DNA from 4 places in the Allobosea sp. UC22_33 genome. Region 3 is predicted to be linked to each of the others. Evidence: predicted binding sites of a transcription regulator. Region 3 holds the regulator's gene; each other region holds the start of a gene.
The links. The regulator LexA, encoded in region 3, represses DNA repair genes until DNA is damaged. The targets are predictions, from matches to a motif close to TGTTCNNNNTGTGTTCNG.
Positions count from the first base shown of each region.

Region 1: a site for LexA is predicted at 1,689-1,706, ahead of ruvC (crossover junction endodeoxyribonuclease RuvC). Genes of this name have one in related genera too.
Region 2: a site for LexA is predicted at 2,072-2,089, ahead of ACFJGT_RS12425 (2'-5' RNA ligase family protein). Genes of this name have one in related genera too.
Region 4: a site for LexA is predicted at 2,263-2,280, ahead of ACFJGT_RS03005 (DNA recombination protein RmuC). Genes of this name have one in related genera too.

Region 1 is NZ_CP170556.1:3,703,980-3,708,175, reverse strand. It holds gene ACFJGT_RS18080 (GNAT family N-acetyltransferase) at 22-513, opposite strand; gene ruvA (Holliday junction branch migration protein RuvA) at 510-1,127, opposite strand; gene ruvC (crossover junction endodeoxyribonuclease RuvC) at 1,153-1,668, opposite strand; gene ACFJGT_RS18065 (sulfite exporter TauE/SafE family protein) at 1,833-2,612, shown strand; gene ACFJGT_RS18060 (YebC/PmpR family DNA-binding transcriptional regulator) at 2,729-3,475, opposite strand; gene ACFJGT_RS18055 (TIGR00282 family metallophosphoesterase) at 3,577-4,196, opposite strand, start outside.
Region 2 is NZ_CP170556.1:2,626,210-2,630,405, forward strand. It holds gene ACFJGT_RS12415 (phosphoribosyltransferase family protein) at 149-619, shown strand; gene ACFJGT_RS12420 (glutathione S-transferase N-terminal domain-containing protein) at 652-1,359, opposite strand; gene ACFJGT_RS12425 (2'-5' RNA ligase family protein) at 1,478-1,957, opposite strand; gene ACFJGT_RS12430 (M20/M25/M40 family metallo-hydrolase) at 2,265-3,644, shown strand; gene ACFJGT_RS12435 (enoyl-CoA hydratase/isomerase family protein) at 3,903-4,196, opposite strand, start outside.
Region 3 is NZ_CP170556.1:2,001,748-2,005,943, forward strand. It holds gene ACFJGT_RS09510 (ComEC/Rec2 family competence protein) at 1-2,216, shown strand, start outside; gene lexA (transcriptional repressor LexA) at 2,210-2,917, opposite strand; gene glp (gephyrin-like molybdotransferase Glp) at 2,998-4,196, opposite strand, start outside.
Region 4 is NZ_CP170556.1:647,866-652,061, forward strand. It holds gene ACFJGT_RS03000 (methyl-accepting chemotaxis protein) at 1-478, opposite strand, end outside; gene ACFJGT_RS03005 (DNA recombination protein RmuC) at 1,046-2,230, opposite strand; gene def (peptide deformylase) at 2,345-2,881, shown strand; gene fmt (methionyl-tRNA formyltransferase) at 3,069-3,998, shown strand; gene truA (tRNA pseudouridine(38-40) synthase TruA) at 3,998-4,196, shown strand, end outside.

The DNA of each region.
Region 1 (4,196 bases), 1.7 Mb from region 3:
GGCCGGAGCGTTTGGGTTCGCTCACAGCGCGATCTCCAGCTCGATGGCGTCGTGGATCGGAATGTCCTTGTATCCCGTCTTGATGATATCGGGCACGACTGAGCGATAGGCGTCGATCGCCTCGAGATAAAGCCCCGAGAGGCGGAAGCCTTGGCGCTGGTAGAAGGTCATGCCCGGCATGTTGTCATTGGTCAGCATCGCCTTGAGCTTTTTGGCGCCGGCCTTGCGCGCCGCGAAGATGACGGCGTCGAGCATCTGGATGGCCACGCCTTCGCCCGGCTTCAGCGAATGGAGCGCGCAGAGATAGGCGCTGTCGCCCCGCACCGTCCAGCTCGCCAGCGCTGCCGTCCTGCCCGCGCTGTCGAACAGGCCGAGCGCGTCGATCTCGGCGACATCGTAGACATGGAGGTCGATCATCATGCTGTGCGAGCCCCAGCTTGCCAGCATGATGCGGCAAAGCTCGGTCTTGTCGGTGACGATGCGCAGTTCGAGCTCTTCGGGCGCTTCGCTCACTTCGCCAGTTCCTTCAGGCCCAGCTTGATGAGCTGGGCCGTGCCGGCCCCATCGCCGGCGGCCTTCGCGGCAGCCGCGACGGCGGCCACCGCCTGCGCCTGAGGATAGCCGAGATTGGCGAGCGCCGACACGGCGTCGGCGATCGGCTGCGGCAGTTTCCTGTCCTCCAGCGCGCCCGCGAGCTGCGCCACGCCCGGATCGATATGGCCGAAGGCCGGGGCCTTGTCCTTGAGCTCGGCGCAAAGGCGTTGCGCCAGCTTCGGGCCGACGCCGGGGGCGCGGGCGATCGCGGCCTTGTCGTTGGTGGCGATCGCGGTGGCGAGCCCACCTGGATCGAGCGTCGAGAGGATCGCGAGCGCGACCTTGGCGCCGACGCCCTGCACGACCTGCATCAGGCGGAACCAGTCGCGCTCGACATCCGACATGAAGCCGTAGAGGCGGATCGCATCCTCGCGGACATGGGTCTCGATCGAGAGCGCGGCGGCCTCGCCGGGCTGGGGCAGGCGCTGGAGCGTGCGCGCCGAGCACTGCACGACATAGCCGACGCCCTGCACGTCGATGATGACGTGGTCCTCGCCATAGGAATCGATCAGGCCCTTGAGCTTGCCGATCATCGTCTCGTTCCCCCGGCCGCTGTCATCAACCCGCCACGCGCATCTGCGCGACCAGCGCCTTCATGCCGCGATGCTGGGCATGGCAGATCGCGACGGCGAGCGCGTCCGCCGCATCGGCCGAGGAGGTCTCGGCCTTGGGCAGGAGCACGCGGATCATCGCCTGGACCTGCTTCTTGTCGGCATGACCGACGCCCACCACGGTCTTCTTGACGAGGTTCGCGGCATATTCGGCGACATCGAGCCCGGCGAGCGCCGGCACCACCAGCGCGATGCCGCGGGCCTGGCCGAGCTTCAGCGCCGATTGCGGGTCGCGGTTGATGAAGGTCTCCTCGACGGCGGCCTCATGCGGACGATGCGCGGCGAGGACCTTGTTCAGGCCTTCATGCAATTGCCGCAGGCGTTGGCCGAGGGAGAGAGCGCCGTCGCTCTCGATGCAGCCGCAGGCGACGAAGGAGAGCTTGCTCCCCTCCGAAATCACGATGCCCCAGCCGGTTTTGCGGAGGCCGGGATCGATGCCGAGGATGCGAATCGGAGGTGCCATGATGTCTGCAAACTAGCGGATGTTTCGGATTTGTCCCGCGCCGAGAGGGGGCGACGGAACGGGGCGGGATGAATTCCCCTGATCGATGACATCAAAAAGGAAAGTTGTTCTTGCCGTGGGCCGGCGGGCATGGTTCGCCCCATCGTTCGTCTCCAGCGGGCTCCATGTCCTCGATCCTGTCTTCCTTCATGCCGGGCCTCACGGCCGACGGCATCGCCGTCCTGCTGGCCGCGACCTTGCTCGGCGGGCTGGTGCGCGGCTTCACCGGCTTCGGCTTCGCCATGGTGTTCATGCCGCTGGCCTCGGTCGTGCTCGGGCCGGTCGCGGCGCTCGGCCTGATCTGGTTCATCGATCTGCCCTTCGCGCTGCCGATCGCAGCGCGCAGCGCCAAGCAGGCCGAATGGCGCGAGATCCTGCCGCTGCTGCTGACCGCGACGCTGGCGCTGCCGGCAGGGATCTGGCTGCTGATCTGGCTCGACCGGGAGACGATGCGCTGGGTGCTCGCCTCGCTCGTGCTGATCGCGGTCGCGCTGATGGCGTCGGGCTGGCGCTATCACGGGCGGCCGACGATCCCGCTCTCGCTCGGGGTCGGGGCGCTGTCGGGCCTGTTCAACGGCATGGCCTCGATCGGCGGCATGCCGCTCGCGGTGTTCTGGCTCGGCGCGCAGCGCAACGACCGGCACAAGACGCGGGCCAATCTGCAGGCCTTCTTCGGCGTCTCGACGCTGATCAGCGGCGCGGTGCTGTGGTGGAAGGGCATCCTGACGGTCGGTGCGCTGACGATGGCAGTGCCGCTCTTTGCGGTCTACGGCATCGGGCTCTGGGCCGGAACGCACGGCTTCCGGCTGGCGTCCGAGGAGACGTTCCGGCGCGGGGCCTATCTGGTGATCTTCCTGAGCGCGCTGATCAGCCTGCCGCTCTGGGATGTCGTGATCGGGCGGTAGGACGCGGCCAAGCCGTCATGCCCGGGCTTGACCCGGGCATCTCAAGACGAGAAGGCCCGGGAGCCTCTTCCGGCCAGATATTCTCGGGTCAAGCCCGAGAATGACGCCAGCCAAGCTCAGGCGCTGAGCTTCGCCATGATGTCGTCGGAGATCTCGAAATTGGCGAAGACGTTCTGGACGTCGTCGTCATTGTCGAGGGCTTCCATCAATCGCATCATCGAGGCGGCCTTGTCCTCGTCGAGCGGGGCCGAGGTCGTCGGCCGCCAGACGGGCTTCGCCGAGGCGGGCGCACCCAGCGAAGCTTCGAGCGCCTTGGAAACCTCGTTCAGCGCGTCGAAGGCGCAGAGGATGGTGTGGCCGTTCTCGTCCGAGATCACGTCGTCGGCGCCGGCCTCGATCGCGGCCTCCATCAGCTTGTCGGCGTCGCCCGCCTCCGGCGGATAGCTGATCTCGCCAACGCGGTTGAACATGAAGGAGACCGAGTTGCTCTCGCCCAGCGCGCCGCCCGCCTTGGTGAAGTAGGAGCGCACGGCCGAGGCGGTGCGGTTGCGGTTGTCGGTCAGCGCCTCGACGATGACGGCGGCGCCGCCCGGACCGTAGCCCTCGTAGCGGACCTCGTCATAGTTGTCGCCTTCGCCGCCGGCGGCCTTGTTGATGGCGCGCTGGATATTGTCCTTCGGCATGTTCTCGGCGCGCGCGGCGAGCACCGCCATGCGCAGGCGCGGGTTCATGTTGATGTCGGGCATGCCCAACTTGGCGGCGACGGTGATTTCGCGGGCCAGTTTCGAGAACAGTTTTGAGCGCACGGCATCCTGCTTGCCCTTGCGATGCATGATGTTCTTGAACTGTGAATGGCCGGCCATGGGAGCTCGTTACCTTCAGAGGTTGCGGCGGAATGCGCTGGAAGCCGGCCTTATAGGCGCCGGCTCCGCCCGCGTGCAAGCGCTGCGCGCGCCGGGCAGCGTCAGGAAATCCAGGCCTCGGGCACCGCCTGGCTGAGATGCGGGCCGACGCGCACGGCCCAGACCGCCCTGGCCAGGCCAGTCGCATCGTCGATATCGACCGCGACGCCGGAGAGCGTGCCTTCGCCGGTCGCCGGTTCCAGCCTTGCGCCCGGCACTTTCTGCAGGAAGCGGCGCACCGGCTCGTCCTTCTGCATGCCGAGCACGGAATCGTAGTCGCCGCACATGCCGGCATCGGACTGATAGGCCGTGCCGCCGGGCAGGATGCGGGTGTCGGATGTCGGCGCGTGGGTATGGGTGCCGACGACGAGGCTGGCGCGGCCGTCGAGGAAGTAGCCCATGGCCTGCTTCTCGCTGGTCGCCTCGGCATGGACGTCGACGATGACGGCATCGGCGACTTCGCCGAGCGGGCAGGCCGAGAGCTCGCGCTCGACCGCCGCGAAGGGATCGTCGAGCGCATCCATGAACAGCCGGCCCATGACGTTGACGACGAGGACGCGGGCGCCGTTGCGGGCCTCGATCACGGTGGCGCCGCGGCCGGGCGTGCCGGGCGGATAATTGGCCGGGCGGATGAGGCGATCCTGCCGGGCGATGAAGACGAGGGCCTCGCGCTGGTCCCATG
Region 2 (4,196 bases), 620 kb from region 3:
CAGGGATGACAAGGCGGGCGGCATCGCCGGATACAGGCAGGGATTAGCATGGATAGCGCGTCAGTCTCCGAGCCGAAAATGTCGGACAGCCCGGCTTTTCCCCATCGTCGCTGGAAGGACCACCCCGTCCCCGGCGTCGACTTTCCCGATGCCACGACCTTCACCAGCGACGCCCGCTGGATGCGGGACCGCCTGCGAGGCCCTCTCCGCCCGTCTCGACAAGGAGATCGACCTTCTCGCCGGCATCGATATCGGCGGCCTCGGCTTTGCCGGCGCGCTGGCGCTGCGAAACGGCCTCGGCTTCATCGATATCCGCAAGGTCGGCTCCATCCGCGCCGATGTCGTGCGCAGCCTCGCGAACAATTATGAGCTCGGCAACGGCATCGCCATGTCGAAGGGCCAGGCGCTGGAGGGGCGTAAGGTTGCCATCATAGACGATTGCCTGATGACTGGCGGCACCGCGCTGGCAACGGCGCAATTGCTGCGCCGGCTGGGCGCACGCTGCACGCATGCGCTCTTTGTCTTCGAGCTCGAAGGCCTCGGCGGCCGGGAGCGGCTGACCCAGGGCGGCATCGCTGTGCATACCGTGCAGCACCTCCCGCCGACCCAGCCCAAATAGGTTTTCGGGCTGCGTCCAAGGGCAGCCGGGACTCAACCCGGGCGCTTCGGGCTGTCGAGGCCGCGCTGCACGGCCGGGCGCGACAGGCAACGCTCCAGCCAGATCGGCACATGCGTCAGCTTCGCATAATCGACGAGCTCGCCCGCGCCATAGAAGCCCACGAGATTGCGCACCCAGCCAAGGATCGCGATATCGGCGATGCTGTAGTCGTCGCCCATGATCCAGGTGCGGCTGGCCAGCCTGTCCTCGAGCACGCCGAGCAGGCGCTTGCTCTCGCTGGCATAGCGGTCGCGCGGGCGCTTGTCCTCGTATTCGCGGCCGGCGAACTTATGGAAGAAGCCGAGCTGGCCGAACATCGGGCCGATCGCGGCCATCTGGAAGAACACCCACTGGATGGTCTCGTAGCGGGCCGCGGGGTCCTTCGGCAGGAGCTTGCCGGTCTTCTCGGCGAGATAGAGCAGGATCGCACCGGATTCCCACAGGCCGAACGGCTTTCCGCCGGGGCCGTTGGGGTCGATGATCGCCGGGATCTTGCCGTTGGGGTTCAGCGAGAGGAATTCCGGCCCCCAGGTCTCGTTCTTGCCGATATCGATGAGATGCGGCTCGTAGGGCAGTTCCAGCTCCTCCAGCGCGATCGAGACCTTCACGCCGTTCGGCGTCGGCAGCGAATAGAGCTGGATGCGGTCGGGATGCACTGCCGGCCAGCGCTTGGTGATCGGAAAGGCGGACAAATCGGCCATGACAGGCTCCGTCTGAATCGGATGAGGCTTCGGCCGGGAACGATAGAGCCGGCAGCGCCCAAAGCAACGGCGCACGCCCTCGATTGCCGCAAACCGGCCTTGCACGGCTGCATGGAGTTCAAACGAGCGGCCAGGAGCCCAGAATCTCGTACCTCCTGTTATCGATGCTTTCGATCAGAACGAAGTCGCGCACCTGCCAGCGCAGCTCTGGAACGTCGATGAACTCCAGACGCCTCCGATCGTAGAAGAGTGTCACATGCGGCTGGAAGCTCGACCCGTCGACCTTGAGTCCGGCGTGCCGCAAGGCGTCATGGAGTGCGGCGGACAGGCGGTTTGCACCGGCCAGGTCCTCCCGCGTCGTCAGGGAAAATGCGTAGTTCGGCGCCGCTCCGAAGCTCGCAGCCTGATTGAACATGACTGCGAAGGAAGTCCTTCGGATTTCGTTGGCGACTGCGCACGCCATCTCGATAGTCTGCCCGAACGGCCCATCGGGGGCAGCAATCCCCCGCAAGGTCACATGATACTTGGCAGGTCCGCGCAACTCGCCGGAGGCGCGAAGCCGCGCGCTCAACTCACCGGCCAGATGGTGAATCCGCACCCTCGCTTCCGCATCCGGGAGGAGCGCGAAGAAATAGCGGGGCGGACGGCGGCCTTCTCGCGGCCGAACCTCTCGCCCACCATCGAGGTCAAGAACGAGCTGCATATCCCACAATAGAACAAAGTATGAACAAATCAAGCCACAATCTACCCAGCGAAAATCGCAAGGCTGCCAATCACCACCACAGCTTCACCAGCGCTTGAGCCCCACTCACCCCGCGTCTAGGCTGCCTTCGGTGGCCGCACGGTCGCCGCTTGCGCCCCCGCTTGGCGGGCGGCACGGATTCCTCTCCTTTCAGGCATTGGCTATGGCTTCCTCAGACGCACTCGCCGCGGTCTTCGATCATATCGAAGCGAACCGCAGCGCCTTCCTCGACCGTCTCATCGCCTATCTGCGGCACCCCAGCATCAGCGCCGAGAATATCGGCATCGCCGAGGTTGGCCTGCTGCTCGTCGACATGCTCACCGAGATCGGCCTGGAAACCAGCCTGATCCCGACCGAGGGCCACCCGGTCGTCGTCGCGCGCTGGGAGAAGGCGCCGGGCAAGCCGACCGTGCTGCTCTATGGACATTACGACGTGCAGCCGCCGGACCCGCTCGACAAATGGGTCTCGCCGCCCTTCGAGCCGACGATCCGCGACGGCCGTCTCTATGCGCGCGGCGTCGGCGACAACAAGGGCCAGCATTTCGCCCAGATCCTCGCGATCGAATCCCATCTCAAGGTCCATGGCGAACTGCCCTGCAACGTCATCCTCGTGCTGGAAGGCGAGGAGGAGATCGGCAGCCCGAACATCGCTGGCTTCGTGCGCGCCAATCCGCATCTGCTGAAGGCCGACCTCGCCGTCACCGCCGACGGGCCGCGCCATGCCAGTGGCGCGCCCTCGATCAAGTTCGGCTCGCGCGGCGTCGTTTCCTTCGACCTGCGCTGCCGCCATGCCAGCCGCGACGTTCATTCCGGCAATTTCGGCGGTGTCGTGCCGAACCCGATCTGGACGCTGGTCCATCTCCTCGCAACGATGAAGAACCCCGAAGGCGAGATCACCATCGAGGGCCTGCACGATGCCGTCGAGCCACCGACGGCGGAGGAGTTGGAAGCGGTCGAGCGCCTCCCGCTCGATATCGAGGCCTTCAAGAAGGGCGTCGGCCTCACCCGCCTCGACGCGCCAGCCGATCGCCCGTTCTACGAGCGCCTCTGCTTCCGTCCGACGCTGACGATCAACGGCTTCCATGGCGGCTATGGCGGGCCGGGCACCAAGACCGTGCTGCCGAACGAGGCGCTGGTGAAATGCGACATCCGCCTCGTCGAGGCGCAGGATCCGGAGGACATCCTGCGCAAGGTCCGGGCCCACGTCGAAAAGCACGCGCCGGAAGTCGAATTCATCTGCGAGGAGAAGGGTATGCAGCCCTCCAAGACATCGATCGCCTCGCCCTATACCGCACCGCTGCGCCGCGCCTTCGTCGCCGCGCAGGGCGAGGAGCCCCTGCTGATCCCGGCCGGCTTCGGCAGCCTGCCGAATTACGTCTTCACCAAGATCCTCGGCATCCCCGCCTTCGTGACGCCCTACGCCAATCACGACGAGGCCAACCACGCCCCCAACGAGAACATGACGCTGGACTGCTTCTACAGCGGCCTGCGCACGGGCGCGGCCCTGCTGCACGAGCTCGGGCAGCTCGGAAAGCCGGCCTGAGCCTTTGGCGGCGCACCGTCATGGTCGGGCTTGTCCCGACCATCCACGTCTTCCTTCGTGACGCACGGCGTTCAAGACGTGGATGCTCGCCACAAGGGCGAGCATAACGCTCAAACCACAAACGTGGGTCATCCCGGACAAGCCGCGAAGCGGCGCCGATCCGGGATCCATTCCGGAACCTTTATCGGAAACGCTCCGGCATGGATCCCGGGTCAAGCCCGGGATGACGGCGTGGTTCCGGTGGCAAATTGGAGGGGGCTACCGCCCGGTCCAGTTCGGCGTCCGCTTGCCCAGGAACGCCTCCATCCCCTCGCGGAAATCGGCGCTGGTATAGCAGAGCGTCACGAGATCATGGCCGTCGATGCCGGCGGCGATCGCGGCCGTCAGCCGGCGCATCGCCTCCTTGGTCGCGCGCATCGTCAATGGCGCGTGGCCGGCGATGGTCTGCGCCAGTTCACCGGCCCGCCGCATCAGCGCCTCATGGTCCGGCACCAACTCGTTATAGAGGCCGATCCGCGCCCCCTCCTCCGCCTCGACCAGCCGGGCGGTGAA
Region 3 (4,196 bases):
TCGGTGTTCTGGTGCCGCTGGCCGGAAGCCTTCAGCCCCATCTTCGGCAGCTTTGGCTGCATCTCCAGCGGGGCTTCGCGCTGGAGGTGGAGCGGCGCCGCCCCTTCCTCTGGCTGCCGATCGCGATGGGCGTCGGCATCTTGCTTTATTTCACGGCCGATCGTGAGCCGGCATTGTGGGCGCCGCTGCTCGGCCTTGCCCTGAGCGGCACGGCGGCCTTCGTCATGCGGATGCGCCCGGTCGCATCGATGGCCTGCCTCGCTGCGGCCGCCGCCTTCGCGGGCTTCGCTGCCGGGGTCTGGCGCACGGCCGATATCGGCGCCCCCATGCTGGAGCGGCCTCGTATCGGCAAGGTGACGGGCTTCGTCGAGAGCGTCGAAGCCCGCGACAAGGGCGCGCGGCTCGTGCTGCTGGTGACCGATCTCGCCAATGTTCCGGCCGGCGAAAGGCCGAAGCGGGTCCGGGTCAATATCCGGCAGGGCTCGGTGGCGCCGGGCGATCATATCGTCGCGACCGCGCGCCTGCTGCCGCCGCCCGGACCAGCGCGGGCGGGCGGTTACGATTTCGGCCGCGACGCCTTCTTCCGCGGGATCGGCGCGGTCGGCAGCATCTCCGGCAAGATCGCGCTTGCGCCGGCGCCCTTTCCGATGCCGACGCGCCTCGCGATCGACGTGATGATCGATCGCGCCCGCAATGCCTTGACCAAACGCATCGCTGAGGTCGGCGGCGGGCAGGGCGGTGCGGTCGCCGCCGCGCTCGTCACCGGCAAGCGCGGCCTGATCACCGAAGCCACGAACAACGACCTGCGCGCCGCCGGCATCTACCACATCGTCTCGATCTCCGGCCTGCACATGGTGCTCGCCGCCGGCACGATCTTCTGGCTTGTCCGCGCACTTTTGGCCCTCTCGCAGACGGTCGCGCTGCATTGGCCGGTCAAGAAGATCGCGGCGGTGGCCGCCATGATCGGCGCGACAGGCTATTGCATCTTCTCGGGCAGCGATGTCGCGACGGAGCGCTCGCTGATCATGACGCTGGTCATGCTCGGCGCGATCCTGGTCGATCGCGCCGCGCTCAGCATGCGCAATCTCGCGCTCGCCGCCATCATCGTGCTGCTGCGCGAGCCGGAGGCGCTGCTCGGGCCGAGTTTCCAGATGTCCTTCGGCGCAGTCGCTGCCTTGATCGCCTTCGCCGAGCGCTGGGAGAGGCGAGACCGCAGCGAGCCGCCGTCGGCATTGCCCTGGCCGCTCGGGCCGATCTGGACGGCGGCGCTCGGCATCCTCGTCACCACGATGCTGGCGACGGCCGCGACCGCGCCATTCGGCGCCTACCACTTCCAGATCTTCAATCCGTTCGGCCTGCTCGGCAACGCCATGGCGCTGCCCTTCGTCTCGCTCTTCGTGATGCCGGCGGCGGTGTTCGGCGTGCTCGCCTACCCGTTCGGGCTGGACTGGCCCGCCTGGGCCTTGATGGGGCTGGCCTCCGACGTCGTACTGAAGGTCGCGCACTGGGTTGCGACCATCGACCACTCCACCGTGACGGTCGCGGCCTTCGGCTCAGGCGTGCTGGGCTGCTTCGCGGTGACCTTGCTCTGGCTGACGCTCTGGACCACGGCCTGGCGCTGGCTGGCCGTCTTGCCCTTGATCGGCGGCGTGGCCATTGCCGGCAAGCCGGAGCGACCGGAAATCCTGATCGAGCGCGACGGCTCGGGGCTGGCGGTACGCGGCCCGGACGGGCGCCTCGTTGTGGCGGGCAAGCCCAGCCGTTTCGTCCTGCAGCAATGGCTCGCCGCCGATGGCGACAGCCGCTCGCCCGATGATCCGACATTGCGCACCGGCATCGCCTGCGACCGGCTGGCTTGCGTCGCGCAGACCGCCGACAAGCGCACGGTCTCCTATACGCGAGAGCGCCTGGCCATCATCGAGGATTGCCAGCGGGCCGATCTCGTCGTTACCGCCATCCCCTGGAGCGGGGCCTGCAAGGCCCGGCTCGTCGAGCGCATGGCGCTCACGCGCGACGGCGCAACCTCGCTCTACCGCACGGCATCGGGCTGGAGCAGCCATGTCTCCGAGCCGAACGCGGCCGACCGCCCGTGGACCCGCCGGCGCGAACGCCGTCCGGCCGAGCCAACGACGCGCCCCGCCAATCAGCCTGCCATCGCGCCGCCGGCACCGGCCGTCGATACCGAAGCCGAGGCCGATACCGAGCGCCTTCAGTAACGCCGCATCAGGTTGACGAGGCGCCCCTGGATCTTGACCCGGTCCGGGCCGAGCACGCGGGTCTCGTAGGCCGGGTTCGCGGCCTCGAGCGCGATCGAGGAGCCGCGCTTGCGCAGGCGCTTCAAGGTCGCTTCCTCGTCGTCGATCAGCGCCACGACGATATCGCCGGTATTGGCGGTGTCCTGTTTGCGGATGACGACGGTGTCGCCGTCGAGAATGCCGGCCTCGACCATCGAATCGCCGCGCACTTCCAGTGCGTAATGCTCGCCGGAGCCGAGCATGTCCGGCGGCAGCGAGACGGTATGACTGCGGCTCTGGATCGCCGCGATCGGCGTGCCCGCCGCGATCCGGCCCATGACCGGAATGGCGATGGAATGCCGGTTGTCATCCTCGACAGGGCGCGGCTTGGCGACGCTCGGCTGTGAGCCGAGGCCGCCCTGGACGATGGCCGGGCTGAAACGGGGGCGAGCCTGCGGCGCGCCGAGCCCGTCCGGCATCTTGATGACCTCGAGCGCGCGTGCCCGGTTCGGCAGGCGGCGGATGAAGCCGCGCTCTTCCAGCGCCATGATCAGGCGGTGAATGCCGGATTTCGAGCGCAGGTCGAGCGCGTCCTTCATCTCGTCGAAAGAGGGCGGCACGCCACTTTCGCGCAAGCGTTCCTGAATGAAGCGCAGGAGTTCATGTTGCTTGCGTGTCAGCATGGTCGCCGCCAGCCCCTCAATGCGCAGATTCGAAACAAAGCACGAACACCATACGCGTTCTGCTTGTGTTCCGCAAGCCGCTACCGCAAGGGCAGGATCCGGCAGGGGGCGCCCTTCCTGGCCGGAGCGGCATGGGCCGGGCGGATCGTCAGGGCCTGCGCCCGGGCCAATGTGCCGAGCATCGAGGAATCCTGGCGATCGAAGGGTGTCGCCACCCAGCCTTCCGGCGTCAGCGCCAGCTCCGAACGCAGATAGTCCTCGCGCTCGTCATTGCCGGGCATGTCGCGGCCGAGAATGGCGGGGACGCTGCGGTCGCGATCGGCCTCAGTGATGCCGAGCAGCGCCTCGATCAAGGGCAGCACGAAGAGATGGCCGCAGACGATCGAGGACACCGGATTACCGGGTAAGCCTACCACGACCATGCGGCCGAGCCGCCCGGTCATCATCGGCTTGCCCGGCCGCATCGCGATCTTCCAGAAGCCGAGCGCCATGCCGGCCCGCGTCAGGGCTTCCTGCACGAGGTCATGCGCGCCGACCGAGGCGCCGCCCAGCGTGATCAGCACATCGGCATCGGCGGCGCGGGCTTGTTCGATTTTCGCAGCAAGGTCGGCATGGTCGTCGCGAGCGATGCCGAGATCGAGCACGGTGCCGCCGGCTTTCTCGACCAGAGCGGCGAGCGAGAACGAATTCGAGGCGACGATCTGGTCGCGGCCGACGGGCTCGCCCGGCGCCACCAGCTCGTCGCCGGTGGCGAGGATCGCGACGCGCGGCTTGCGCCGGACGGGCAGGTTCGGATGCCCCATCGCGGCGGCAAGCCCGAGCGCTGCGCTGTCGAGCACGCGCCCGGCTTGCAGCAGCACGTCGCCTTCGTGGAAATCGAGCCCGGCGGCACGCAGGAACTTGCCCTTGGCCGGCGGCACACGCACGCGGATCACAGGGCTGCCGACACCGTCCGCATCTTCCTGCATCAGGATCGTGTCGGCGCCCTCCGGCATCGGCGCGCCCGTGAAGATGCGCACCGCCTGTCCCGGCCCGACCGTGCCTTCATAGGCCCGGCCGGCGGCGGATTCGCCGATGACTGTCAGCGAGACGCCTTCCGCCATCTCGTCGCCACGCACGGCATAGCCGTCCATGGCCGAGTTCGCGAAGGGCGGATGCGTGCGCAGCGCCTTGACCTCATTGGCCAGCACCCGCCAGGCGCATTGCGCCAGCGGCTGGGTTTCCGCCCCGGTCGGCCCCGGAATGCTGTCGAGCAGCGCCTTGCGCGCGACGGGGACCG
Region 4 (4,196 bases), 1.4 Mb from region 3:
TCTCGTCGCGCCGGCCGATGCTGGGCACGGTCACGTCCTGCTCGCCATTCGCAAGGCGCTTCATCGCATCGGTCATGCCGCCGAGCGGGCGCACGACGCCGCGGATGACGAAGGCCAGGGCCAGCGCGCCCATCAGCAGGGCGACACCGGCGACGGCCAGCAGGAGGAGACCGGCGGAGTGGGCGATCGACTGGGCCTCCATGCCCTGGCTGCGCGCCTGCGACAGTTGCAGCGTGGTCAGTTCCCCGACCTTGGCGGTGATCGGGTCGATCGCCTTGTAGAGCTCGTCGGTCGCAAACATGCGCAGCGCGCTTTCGTCGCGTTCCTTCAGGATGCCGATCAGCTTGGCGACGGCGACGTTGCCGCTCTTCATCAAGGCCGTGGCCTCGTCCGCGAGCCGTTTCTCCTCGGCATCGCCAACGCTGGGCAGATACGCTTTCCAGCTCTGGTCGATAGCCCCCCCAGCCTCCTGAAACACTCTTGAGCTCATTCGTCCAGGTGATCTGATTGCTCTGCGCCTTCCAGATGGTGTCGACGATATTGACCGCGTACATGTCGCTGACGATCCGCAACTGCTCCATTGGGACGACGTTGTTCTGGACGACGCTGTCGATCCGTTCGGTCGCCGACCGCAGCGCCAGGTAGCCGCAGGCGCCGGTGGCGAGGACGCAGAATGCCAGGGCAACCAGCGCGGTTGCCAGCTTCGTCTTGATGCTCATTGTCATGACGGACCTTCTGGGAAGACGTCGTTCAAGATGTGGGGCTGAGGCGGCAGGCGTAGTCGAGGTGTCTAATTTGTAGGCAATCTTTGCTTTTTACTGCTCCGAGGTCGGAATCCGATCGTATTCGGCCTCGGAAGCGCCTCTTGTTCTTCCAGAGAATGCTTAAGGCGGTTCTAATGCCGCAAGGGTACAGGGAGGTCGCGGCGCGCCGGCGCAACCATGCATGGCTGTGCAAGGCGGGCCAGGCAGCGCCGCCTCGGCACCACCCTCGCATGCACGCGATCTGCTTCAGGCGGCCCGGAGGCGCGGAAGCGTTCGCGGGGTCACTCGGCGGCGCGTTTGAGGTCTAGGCCCTTGGCGAAGGGCAGCTTCGGCTCGCTCTTCTCGTCGTCGAAATCGAGCGCGCCGATCCTCTCGGCGCGGCTCGTCACCTTGCCGGCCGAGGTCTTGATCTGGCCGACATCGTCCTGCGCCTGCCGGAAATGCGTGTCGAGCTTGTCGACGCGCTCGCCAAGACGGCGCACATCGTCGAGCAATTTGCCGACCTCGCTCTGGATCACCTGCGCTTCCTCGCGCATCCGTGCATCGCGCACCAGCGACTGCATCAGCTGGATCGCCAGCGCCAGCAGAGAGGGCGAGACGATCATGATCCGGGCGCGGTGCGCCCGCTGCACGACATCGTCGAAATGCTCGTGCAGATCGGCATAGATCGACTCAGACGGCACGAAGAGCAGGGCGATGTCCTGCGTCTCGCCCGGCAGGAAATAGCGTTCGGCGATATCCTTCACATGCACGCCGACATCGCTGCGGACGCGCTGGCCGGCCGCCTTCCTGGCATCGTCGCCGCGCGCCTCGCGCAGCAGCGTGAAGCTCTCCAGCGGGAACTTGGCATCGATGACGAGGCCGCGCCCGTCGCCGGGTAGCGTCACCAGGCAGTCCGGCCGCTTGCCATTCGAGAGCTGCGGCTGGAAGGAGAAGAAGGCGGCGGGCAGGCCGTCGCGGATGATCGCCTCCATCCGGCCCTGGCCATAGGCGCCGCGCGCCTGCTTGTTGGAAAGCACGTCGCGCAGCGTCACGACTTCGGATGTGAGGTCGGTCAGGTTCTTCTGGGCGCTGTCGATCACCGCCAGCCGCTCCTGCAGCTTGCCGAGGCTCTCGGTGGTCTGCTGGACGTTCCGCTCCAGCCCTTGCCCGACCTTGTGGCTCAGGCCGTCCATGCGGTCGGCGACCAGCCGGGCGAGATCGCCCTGCCGGGTCGAGAGAATCTCGGCCATCGACTGCATCCGGCCGGCGAGTTCGGCCTGCTGGCGGTTCATCTCCGCGACCTTGTCGTCCATCTCGCGGGCGCGTTCGGTCGCTATCGCGGCCTCGATCGCGCGGCTCCGGCCGCCGCGCCAGCCGACGATCACCGCCATCGATAGCAGGACGAGGCTCAGGGCGCCGAAGCCCATGACGGCCTCGGCCCAGGTCACCGGGCGTTCCAGCAAGGTGAAGGCGATCTCGTTCATGCGCGGGAGCCTAGCCGATTCGAGGGGGAATTGCGAACGAAAGCGGAACAGTTTGACCGCTCTCCCACAAATGCTTATGTCCCCGGTTCAACAGCCCTTTTCTCTTGGAATCCCATGTCCGTTCGCCCGCTCGTCATCCTGCCCGACGCCCAGCTTCGCCTCGTCTCGAAGCCGGTCGAGGCCGTCACGCCCGAGATCAAGGCGCTGGTCGCGGACATGTTCGAGACGATGTACGACGCGCCCGGCATCGGCCTTGCCGCGATCCAGATCGGCGTGCCGCTGCGCGTCGTGACGATCGACCTGTCGAAGCCCGAGGCGAAGGAGGGCGAGGAGCCGGAAGCGAAGAAGCCGCAGGTCTTCATCAATCCGGAGGTCACCTGGTCCTCGGAAGAGTTCAGTGCCTATGAGGAGGGCTGCCTCTCGATTCCCGAATATTACGAGGAGGTCGAGCGCCCCGCCGAGGTCAAGGTCCGCTACCTGGATCTCGACGGCAAGACGCAGGAGATTGCGGCCGATGGTCTGCTCGCCACCTGCCTGCAGCACGAGATCGACCATCTCGACGGCGTGCTTTTCATCGATCATCTCTCGCGCCTGAAGCGCGAGCGCGTCACCAAGAAATTCGCCAAGGCGGCCAAGCGCTCGGCGGCCTGAGGTTTTCCAACCCGCGCCCCGTCATCCCGGACGGAGCGAAGCGCAGATTCGGGATCCATGCCGGAGTGCCGGCAGGAGAGGTTCCGGAGTGGATCCCGGGTCCCCCGGAGCCTGCCATCGGGCCGACCCAAGGTCGGACCCGGCGGGTCGCCCGGGATGACCGCCGCTATGGAGACAAGTTCAGCATATGAGTTTGCGCGTCATCTTCATGGGCACGCCGGATTTCGCCGTGCCGGTGCTGACCGAGATCGTTGGCCAGGGGCATGAGGTCGTCTCCTGCTACACCCGCGCTCCGGCGCAGGCCGGTCGCGGCCTCGAACTGAAGCCCTCGCCGGTGTATCGCGCCGCCGAACGCTTCGGCATCCCGGTCTTCACGCCCGCAACGCTTAGGACGCCGGAGCAGGCGGAGATCATCGCCTCGCATCAGGCCGATGTCGCAGTCGTCGTCGCCTATGGCATGATCCTGCCGCAGGCGATTCTCGATCTGCCCGAGCTCGGCTGCCTGAACCTCCATGCCTCGCTGCTGCCGCGCTGGCGGGGCGCCGCCCCGATCCAGCGCGCGATCATGGCCGGCGATGCCGAGAGCGGCGTCTGCGTGATGAAGATGGAAGCCGGCCTCGATACCGGCCCCGTCGCCATGGTCGAGAGCCTCGCCATCGGCCCGGACATGACAGCCGGCGAATTGCACGACCGATTGAGCCCTCTCGGTGCCGACCTGATGGTGCGCGCGCTGGCGGCGCTCGGCCGCGGCGGCTTGCAGTTCACGCCACAGCCGGACGAGGGCGTGACCTATGCCAGCAAGATCACCAATGCCGAGGCCAAGCTGAGCTGGGCGCTGCCGGCGCAGCAGGTCCATGACCTCGTCCGCGGCCTCTCGCCCTTCCCGGGCGCCTTCGCCGAGATCGATCTCGGCAAGGGGCCGGAACGGCTCAAGATCCTGCGCACGGCGCGTGCCGGCGGCGCGGCCGAGCCCGGCACGCTGCTCGACGACGAAGGCACCGTTGCCTGCGCGGTCGGGGCGGTGAAGCTGCTGCAGGTCCAGCGCGCCGGCAAGGCTCCAATGAGCGGGGCCGAGTTCCTGCGCGGCGCCCGGCTCGGAGCCGGCGGCAAGCTCTGATGCCGCGCTACAAGCTCGTCATCGAATATGACGGCACGCCGTTCTCGGGTTGGCAGCGCCAGCTCAACGGCCCGTCCGTCCAGCAGAGCGTCGAGGAGGCGGTCGAGGCCTTCTGCGGCCATCCCGTCCGCCTGCATTGCGCCGGCCGGACCGATGCCGGCGTCCACGCCACCCATCAGGTCGCCCATGTCGACATCG